Regions from separate parts of the Streptomyces sp. NPDC007189 genome, predicted to be linked through region 2. Evidence: riboswitches for the same ligand, from Rfam matches in the RefSeq annotation. Region 2 holds a riboswitch; the other holds the start of a gene.
What was found. A riboswitch is a leader RNA that binds a small molecule or an ion and turns the genes downstream of it on or off. The one in region 2 is predicted to bind S-adenosylmethionine.
Positions count from the first base shown of each region.

Region 1: it holds a riboswitch for S-adenosylmethionine, as region 2 does, so the genes downstream of both, AB0950_RS29735 (putative leader peptide) here and AB0950_RS16125 (aminotransferase class V-fold PLP-dependent enzyme) in region 2, are expected to answer to the same signal.

Region 1 is NZ_JBEYEY010000016.1:182,902-187,423, reverse strand. Features, by position in the region: gene AB0950_RS29750 (MFS transporter) at 1-276, opposite strand, end outside; gene AB0950_RS29745 (2-hydroxyacid dehydrogenase) at 350-1,300, shown strand; gene AB0950_RS29740 (hypothetical protein) at 1,497-2,339, shown strand; SAM riboswitch class IV at 2,414-2,527, shown strand; gene AB0950_RS29735 (putative leader peptide) at 2,563-2,679, shown strand; gene AB0950_RS29730 (ABC transporter substrate-binding protein) at 2,893-4,512, shown strand; gene AB0950_RS29725 (ABC transporter permease) at 4,516-4,522, shown strand, end outside.
Region 2 is NZ_JBEYEY010000006.1:424,560-429,081, reverse strand. Features, by position in the region: gene AB0950_RS16135 (cytochrome bc complex cytochrome b subunit) at 1-140, shown strand, start outside; gene trpD (anthranilate phosphoribosyltransferase) at 267-1,331, shown strand; SAM riboswitch class IV at 1,410-1,526, shown strand; gene AB0950_RS16125 (aminotransferase class V-fold PLP-dependent enzyme) at 1,683-3,044, shown strand; gene AB0950_RS16120 (Lrp/AsnC ligand binding domain-containing protein) at 3,086-3,367, opposite strand; gene AB0950_RS16115 (rhomboid family intramembrane serine protease) at 3,364-4,107, opposite strand; gene AB0950_RS16110 (hypothetical protein) at 4,273-4,512, shown strand.

The DNA.
Region 1 (4,522 bases), on a different contig from region 2:
GGCGCTGCGCTGCTCGGCGTAGATCGTTCCCGGTATCTGGAAGAAGAAGTAGCCGAGGAAGAACGACGCGGCGATGAGGGAGTCGGTACCGGCGGACAGCCGCAGGTCGTCGGCCATGCCACCGGCGGACGCGATCGCGTAGTTGGACTTGTCGAGATAGGCGAGCGAGTACGTGACGAACGCGACCGGCATGAGGTACCGGGCGCGGGCGGACCGCCAGAACCCGGGGCCCGACCCGCTCGTGGCGGTCTCGGTGGCAGGAGACGTCGCTGTCATCCCTGACCCCCTGTTTTCCGTGAGGTGGAAAATGTTTCACTGGACGGAAACACGGTAGAAGAAGGAGAGCCCGATGACCAGAGCCGTTCACCAGACCGCCACCGGTGTGCTGCTTCCCTGGCCCGATCTGGACCGCCGGTACGGACCCTGGCCGCCCGGTGTGGAGGTGCACGTCTGGGACGGCGTGACGCCGCACAGCGAGCCGGGCCAGGACGTGCTCGACGGGATCGGCCTGTGGGTCATGCCGTACGCCGTGCCCGACGCGATACGCCTCCTGCCCCGGCTCCCGCGGCTGCGCGCGGTGCAGTCGCTCAGCGCGGGCGTCGAGAAGCTCCTGCCCCATCTGCCCGCCGGGGTCGGCCTGCACAACGGACGGGGGCTGCACGACGCCTCCGCCGCCGAACACGCCCTGGCCCTGATCCTGGCCGCGCAGCGCGACCTGCCGCAGTGGGTCGCCGACCAGCACGCCGACCGCTGGGAGCCGCACTTCACGCGCTCCCTCGCCGATGCGCGCGTGACGATCGTGGGCTACGGCTCCATCGGCGCGGCCCTGGAACGGCGCCTGCTCGCCTGCGAGGCCCACGTCACCCGCGTCGCCCGGCGGCCACGGCCCGACGAGGGCGTCCACGCCGTCGCCGACCTGCCCGGCCTGCTCCCCCGGACCGACATCGTCGTACTCGTCCTGCCGGAAAATCCCGGCACCGTGGGTCTCTTCGGCGCCGAGGAACTCGCGGCACTGCCCGACGGTGCCCTGGTGGTCAACATCGGGCGGGGCCGCACGCTGGACACCGAAGCCCTGCTCGCCGAGACCGCCCGCAAGCGGCTCCGGGCCGCCCTCGACGTCGTCGACCCCGAACCGCTGCCCGCCGGCCACCCCCTGCGCCACACGCCCGGAGTTCTCGTGACCCCGCATGTCGGGGGCGGCTCCGCCGCGTTCCGCCCGCGCGCCGAGCGCCTGATCGTCGAGCAGGTCCACCGCTTCGCCACCGGACGGCCCCTGCTGCACCCGATCAGCCGGGACTGAGCGGTCCTCCTCCCGCAGTCGCCGTGCATGCCTGGCCGTCCGTGCGCGCGTGGGTCCGTCGGCGATGACGAAGGCCTCGCCCGGCCTCCCCCTTCGCGTCCCCGGCGCGCGGGGGGCCGGTCGGACGCGGCGGTGACATCACGTCTGTGCGGGCCGCCGCCGACCGCGTGCGCGCCACCCGCTAACATCCCTGGCCATGGCGCGACGGGGGTGGCGGCTGGGTGCCGCGGCGGCGGTGACAGTGGTGGTGGCGTTCTGCGCCTCCGGCCCGGAACGTCCGGGGCTCGTACGCACGGCCTCGGACCTCGGCCCCCTGCCGGCCGACCGCTACGCGTACACGTCGCAGGACTACCAGCGGTCCCAGCGGGCATCGGCCCTGCTGGTCCGGCAGTGCATGGCGGACCGCGGCCACCCGGACTTCCCGCTCGACCCCCGTTACCCCACGGACCCCTTCGTCGCCGTCGCGGTCGGCACGGATTACGGCGTCCTCGATCTGGACGCCGCCCGCCGCTGGGGCTACGGCTGGGACCCCGCACAGCATCCGGTCCCCCGGCCGACCGGCCGCCGCATGACCGATGCCGAGTACGCGGACTGGCCCGCCTGCAACGCCGAGGCGGAGCGGCGGTTGACGCACGGCATAGACGTCAAGCGGGACTGGCTCTACGCGGGCAGGCGGGCCATCGAGGTCGACAAGGCGGTCAAGCGTGACCCGCGCCTGCGCGCGGCCTGGGACCAGTGGTCCCGCTGTGTGGCGGCGCAGGGATTCGCCCGCTACCCGGACCCCGGCGCCGCGTACACGGACCACGCCTGGCAGCGCGACAACAGCGGCAACACCCGGCACACGCAGCGGGAGCGGGCCACCGCCGTCGCGGACGTCACCTGCAAGCGCCGCCACCACACGGCCGAGATCTGGCACGCCGTACAGGCCCGGAAGCAGGCAGCGGACATCGCCCGCCATCGCGACCGCTACACCGCCGGACTTCGGGCACTGCACACCTACCGAGCCAACATCGCCGAAGTGCTGCGGAAACTCGGCTAGTTGCGGCCAAGCCTCCCGCAGGCTCCCGGCTCCGGCATTGACGTACGACGAGAGCGCTCCGTACGATCACGCATGGCATTGAGTGTCAGCGTCAAGCCCTGGCTGGCTGACCGGCAACCCTCCCGCGCGGTGGGGTGCTCCAGGTGAAAGCCCGGCGGGATCACCGGCGATCTCCGCAAGCGCGTGGCCCCATGACCGGGGCCGGACCCGTGGGAGGACTGGTATGCGGCACGGTGGTGACCTCACTGCCCGTCCGGCCGACGCCACGGTGTTCTCCCGGCTCTCGCGTCGCCGTCACATCGATCTGAAGCGCTCGACCAGCTGTCTCTGTCAGGCCTGAGGGGCCGTCCCGCCGCTGGTCGCAGTCCGGCGCCGTTCGTCGCCGCACCTTTCTGCGCCTGATCCCTGTCTCCACCTGATGCCCGTCTCCACCTGATCCCTGTCTGCACAGCGTCCCCGCCGCCGGCGTCGCGCCGGCCGGGGCCGCACACCCCTGCGCGGCGTGTCTCGTACGGCACCCCGCGGCTGGTGACACGAGTAGGAGAAACCCTCCGTGACAGCACTTCCCCATGTCAGGTCCTCCCGTTGGGCGGCACTGACCGCCCTGGTGACCACGAGCGTCCTGTTGACCGCCTGCGGATCGGGCGGCGGTGGTTCCGCTCCCGGCGCCGGCCGGGCGAAGTCCGGCGGCACCCTCACCTTCGCGGTGAGCTCGGACGCCGGCTGCGTGGATCCCCAGCAGGCCGGAAGCAACGAGACCATCTACTCGGCGCGCCAGATCGTGGACTCCCTGACCGACCAGGACCCCAGGACCGGAAAGATCGTGCCGTGGCTGGCGAAGAGCTGGGACGTCAGCTCCGACGCGACGGCGTTCACCTTCCATCTGAGGTCCGGTGTCACCTTCAGCGACGGGTCGAAGCTGACCGCTCAGGTGGTCAAGGACAACTTCGACGCCGTGCCGCGGCTCGGCGCCCTGGGGACCCTCGCCGAGGGCTATCTCAGTGGTGTCAAGAGCACCACCGTGCTCGACCCGCTCACCGTCAAGGTGACCTTCAAGGAGCCCAACGCCCAGTTTCTCCAGGCCACTTCGACCCACTCGCTGGGCATCGAGGCGTCGGCGAGCGTGAAGAAGACCCCGCAGCAGAAGTGCAGCGGCGGGGTCATCGGGTCAGGGCCCTTCGTGCTGAAGCAGTATGTGCAGAACCAGTCGATCACCCTGGCCAAGCGGACCGGGTACGACTGGGGTTCGGCGCTGTGGTCCAAGAAGGGCGAGGCCTATCTGGACAGGCTGGTGTTCAAGGTCGTACCGGAGGCGGGCGTGCGCACCGGCGGTCTGCAGTCCGGCCAGGTGGACGCGATCAGCAACGTGGGCAGGGCCAACGAGGCCGCGCTCGGGGGCGGTCTGGTCACCCTCCAGCGACGGGCCAACCCCGGCGTGGTGTTCGGTCTGGGCTTCAACAACGCCCGGCCGCTCCTGAAGGACGCCAGCGTGCGCCAGGCGATCCGGTTCGCCGTCGACCGGCAGCAGATCGCCGGCACCGTGTTCCCGACCGGTACCCGGGCCGCGACCAGCGTCCTCGCGCACACCACGCCGGACTACACCGACCTCGCCTCCGACCTGGCCTTCGTCCCGGCCAAGGCCAAGTCCCTGCTCGATTCGGCCGGCTGGAAGACGGGCAGTGACGGCATCCGCACCAAGGGCGGCAAGAAGCTGCGCCTGACCGTCACCTGGTTCCCCAACGCGGCCACCAACCAGCCCGCGCTGGAGCTGGTCCAGCAGCAGCTCAAGGCCGTCGGCGTCGACGTGGTCCTCAAGCAGCTCCAGGTCACGCAGTTCTCCGCGACGCTCCAGTCGGGTGACTTCGACGCGGTGTGGGGGAACGTGACCCGCGCCGACCCGGACATCCTGCGCAGCTCCTTCTCCACCAAGCTGGCCAACTTCTACCGCCTGCCCGCAAGCGCCCTCGACACGGCGCTGACCGAGCAGGCCGCGAGCCTCGACGCGGCCAAGCGCAGGCAACTGGTGGCCCAGGCACAGCGGTTGATCGTGCGCAACGCCTACTACGCGCCGGTGGTCGAGCTGCAGACCCAGCTGGGTGTGTCGAAGAAGGTGCACCACCTCGACTTCGACGCCTCCAGCCGTGTCCAGCTCCACGACACCTGGATCGGCTGACGCATGCGCC
Region 2 (4,522 bases):
ACGGCGTCGAGCGCAAGGTGGGCGCCGGCGAGAAGCTGCGGGCGAAGCTGTCCAACGCCTACTACGGCGAGAACAACCAGATCCCGAAGCCGACCGTCGAGGAGTACAAGGAGATCACGAGCGGCCACGGCCACCACTGATCCCCGCGTCGCCACGCCACGCAGAAGGGCCCCGTCCGGCTTACGGACGGGGCCCTTCGCCGTGTCCTGGGGTGGATAGGGTGGGAATCCACCACTGATTTCGTGTACGACACCCAGGAGCGGCTGATGAGCGCTGTGACCCCCGCTGGAGGCGACACCGCGGCGGGCCGTTCCTGGCCCGCCCTGCTGAACGGCCTGCTGGACGGCCAGGACCTGTCCGCCGACGACACGGCGTGGGCGATGGACCTGATCATGCGCGGCGAGGCGACCGACGCGCAGATCGCCGGGTTCATGGTGGCCCTGCGGGCCAAGGGCGAGACGGTGGAGGAGATCACCGGGCTCGTCCGCACGATGTACGCGCACGCCAATGTGATCGAGGTGCCGGGGCCGGCCGTCGACATCGTCGGCACCGGCGGCGACGGCGCCAAGACGGTGAACATCTCCACGATGTCGTCGATCGTCGTGGCGGGCACGGGCGCCAAGGTCGTCAAGCACGGCAACCGCGCCGCGTCCTCCGCCTCCGGGTCCTCCGACGTGCTGGAGAAGCTCGGGATCAATCTGAACCTGACCCCGCAGCGGGTCGCCGAGGTGGCCGAAGAAGCCGGCATCACCATCTGCTTCGCGGTGAGGTTCCACCCGTCCCTGCGTCATGTCGCCCCGGCGCGCGGCCAGTTGGGCATCCGCACCACCTTCAACGTCCTCGGCCCGCTGACCAACCCCGCGCAGGTCCGGTCCCAGGCCGTCGGCGTCGCCGATCCCCGGATGGCGCCCATCGTGGCCGGGGTCCTCGCCGAGCGCGGCAACTCCGCCCTGGTGTTCCGCGGCGACGACGGCCTGGACGAGCTGACCACGACCGCCACCTCGCGGGTCTGGGTGGTCCGGGACGGCAAGGTCGCCGAGGAGTCCTTTGACCCCAGGGACGTCGGACTCGACCTCGTCCCCGTGGAGGCCCTGCGCGGCGCGGACGCCTCGTACAACGCGGAGGTGGCGCGGCGCCTGCTGGACGGCGAGAAGGGCCCGGTGCGGGACGCGGTGCTGCTGAACTCGGCGGCGGCCCTCGCGGCCCTGCACCCGACGGACGCCCCGCTCGCCGACCAGCTGCGGGCCGGCATGGCCCGGGCCGCCGAGTCCATCGACTCGGGTGCGGCGAAGCGCACGCTGGAGCGCTGGGTGGCGGCCAGCAACGCCTAGCGGTCACCGGAGGTCGTCGTCCCGCGATCCGGACACGGGTTGCGGGGCGGCGATCTTTTCCCTTAAGTTCCCGTACCAGGTCATGAGTGACAGCCATCAGGCCCCGGCCGGCTGTCCGGCAACCCTCCGTCCGTGGCGGGGTGCCCCGGGTGAGGACCAGGCCGTAGGCAGCGAGGTCTACGGCAAGCGCGGACCCCTCGCGCGCTGCTGAGCGCGGGACCAGGGGTCCTGGTCATCGAGGGAGCCTTCCGTGAGCCAGCGAATGCGATAGGGCCGCCGAGCCCCGCCTCCGCACACCCCTCTTCTCATCTTCCTGCGCCCTCGAGGCGTATGTCTCACGGGAGTTCACCCATGTCCGTCTTCACCGCTGCCGCCGACCAGTCCGTTTGTGCCCCGCTGCCCGTTCTGGGCAGGGATGTCACCGTCCCGCTCGTCACCGGCGGCGAGGTCACCTACGCGGCCCTCGACTACGCGGCCAGCGCCCCCGCCCTGCAGCGCGTCTGGGACGACGTGGCCGCCTACGCGCCGTACTACGGCAGCGTCCACCGCGGCGCCGGCTACCTCTCCCAGCTGTCCACCGACCTGTTCGAGAACGCCCGCAGGACCGTCGCCGAGTTCCTCGGCTGCCGCGCCGACGACCAGGTGGTCTTCACCCGTTCCACCACCGACTCGCTGAACCTGCTGGCCCGTGCGCTGCCCGCCGGATGCCAGGTCTTCGTCTTCGAGACCGAGCACCACGCCTCCCTGCTGCCCTGGCAGGACGCGCGGGTGACCTACCTCGACGCCCCGCGCACCCCCCAGCAGGCCGTCACGACCCTGGAGCGGGCCCTCGCCGACCGCGACCCCTACGGCCCGGCCCTGGTCTGCGTCACCGGCGCCTCCAACGTCACCGGCGAGCTGTGGCCGGTGCGCGAACTGGCCGCCGCCGCCCACGCGCACGGCGCCCGGATCGTCCTCGACGCCGCCCAGCTGGCCCCGCACCACCCGGTGAACGTCCGCGACCTGGACGTCGACTGGGTCGCCTTCTCCGGGCACAAGCTGTACGCCCCCTTCGGCTCCGGCGTCCTGGCCGGCCGCGCCGACTGGCTGCGCGCGGCCGAGCCCTACCTCGCCGGCGGCGGCGCCAGCCGCAAGGTGACCCGGCGTCAGGACGGCGGCGTGGACGTGGAGTGGCACGACAGCGCCGCCCGGCACGAGGCGGGCTCCCCGAATGTCATCGGCGCCTACTCCATCGCGTCGGCCTGCAAGGCCCTCACCGAGGCCGGCTGGGAGAACCTGGTCGCCCGCGAGCAGCACCTGATCGCCAGGGTCCGCGAGGGTCTCGCCGAGGTCCCGCAGGTGCGGATCCTGTCCCTGTTCGGCGACGACGCCCCGCGCGTCGGCGTCATCTCCTTCGTCGTCGAGGGCTGGAACAGCTCCCACTTCGCCGCCGCGCTCTCCGCCGAGTACGGCATCGGCGTGCGCGACGGCCTCTTCTGCGCCCACCCCCTGGTCCGCACCCTCCTCGGCAGCGACCCGCAGGCCCAGGGCGAGTGCGGCGCCCCCGAGGCCGCGCCGGGCGAGAAGTCCCTCAACGCCATCCGCGTCAGCTTCGGCGCCGGCACGCCCGACGAGCACGTGGACCGCTTCGTCACCGCCGTGAAGGAACTCGTGACCGAGGGTGCGAAGTGGACGTACCGCACGGAGGACGGCCGCTGCGTCCCGGCGGTCTGATCAGCGCGCCCCGCACCCGCCTGGGCAGCTGGTCGAAACGATCAGTTGTCCAGGCCGATCGCGAACGCCGCCTCGAGGTCGTGCTGGGAGTACGTCCGGAACGCGACGTGCGTGTCCGTGGCCTCGACGCCGGGGATCTTGCTGATCCGGCCGGGGATGACGTCGGCCAGGTCGTCGTGCCGGCGCACCCGGACCATGGCGATCAGGTCGTAGGTGCCGGTGACCGAGAAGACCTCGCTGACGCTCTCCAGAGCGGCGATCTCCTCCGCGATCTCGGGGATCCGGTCGACACTGGTCTTGATCAGAACGATCGCGGTGATCACGGCTGGTTCTCTCCCTCGAGGGCCTGAGCAGGGGCGGCTTTCACTCTAGTCCCACGGCCGTAGCGCACCCACGCGTAGCCGAAGCCGAGGCCGAAGCCGACCACGTGCGCCAGATAGGCCACCCCGGGGCCGTCGGACGCGCGCCCCGCCGCCGCCCACTGCAGCGCCGCCCAGAACGGCAGCACGACCCACGCGGGGAAGCGGAGCGGCAGGAAGAACAGGAACGGCAGGAGACTGGTCACACGCGCGCGGGGGAACAGGTAGAGGAACGCTCCGAGGACCGCCGAGATCGCCCCGGAGGCGCCGACCAGCGACTGCCCGGAGGCGGCGTTGGCGGCCGCGTAGCCCAGCAGGGCCAGGTAGCCGCAGCCGACGTAGAACAGGGTGAACTCGACCCGGCCCATCCGTTCCTCGGTCATCGTGCCGAAGACGAAGAGGAAGAGCATGTTGCCGAGCAGATGCACCCAGTTTCCGTGCACGAACAGGGCCGTGGCCGGGGTCAGGGCGTCGCGCACCGGCCTGGCGAACAGCTCGGCCGGCACCACGCCCCAGCGCGCGAAGTACGCCCGCTGCGCGCCGAGCAGGGCCTCCCCGGAGCCGTATCCGGGGGTGAGCCCGGAGGCCGGGCCCAGGACGAAGAGCAGACAGCACAGGGCGATGAGGCCGTACGTCATGGGCGCCGAGGTGCTCCGGACCGCTCGGAGAACCCTGCCGGCCGCCGTACTCCACTGGCTGATCATGAATACAGAGCATGACGTAACGGGACGCACGCTGACAGACCGCCTCGCCGCCGTGGACGGATCAGCGGCGAGTCGCCGCCAGGCCGTAGGGTTACGGCCACACGCGTCGGCCGGCGGCGCGTGCGGCCAGCACGAGCGATGACGAGAAGGAAGCGGACAGCGACGATGACGGTTCCCCTGCCGACCGCGACGACCCGATGGCGCTGCACCCTGTGCGGCAACCTCACCCGGTTCGACGTGACGCGTTCCTCGAAGGTCGTCGAGTACGTCCACCTCGATCTGGCGGGGGAGCCGACCGTGGAGGAGCGCGAGGTCGTCAGTGAGACCATCGAGTCGGTGCGCTGCCGCTGGTGCAACGCGGTGGACCAGGTGGAACTCGTGGACAGGCCGGGTGCCGGCTCCTGAGGAGCGGCCC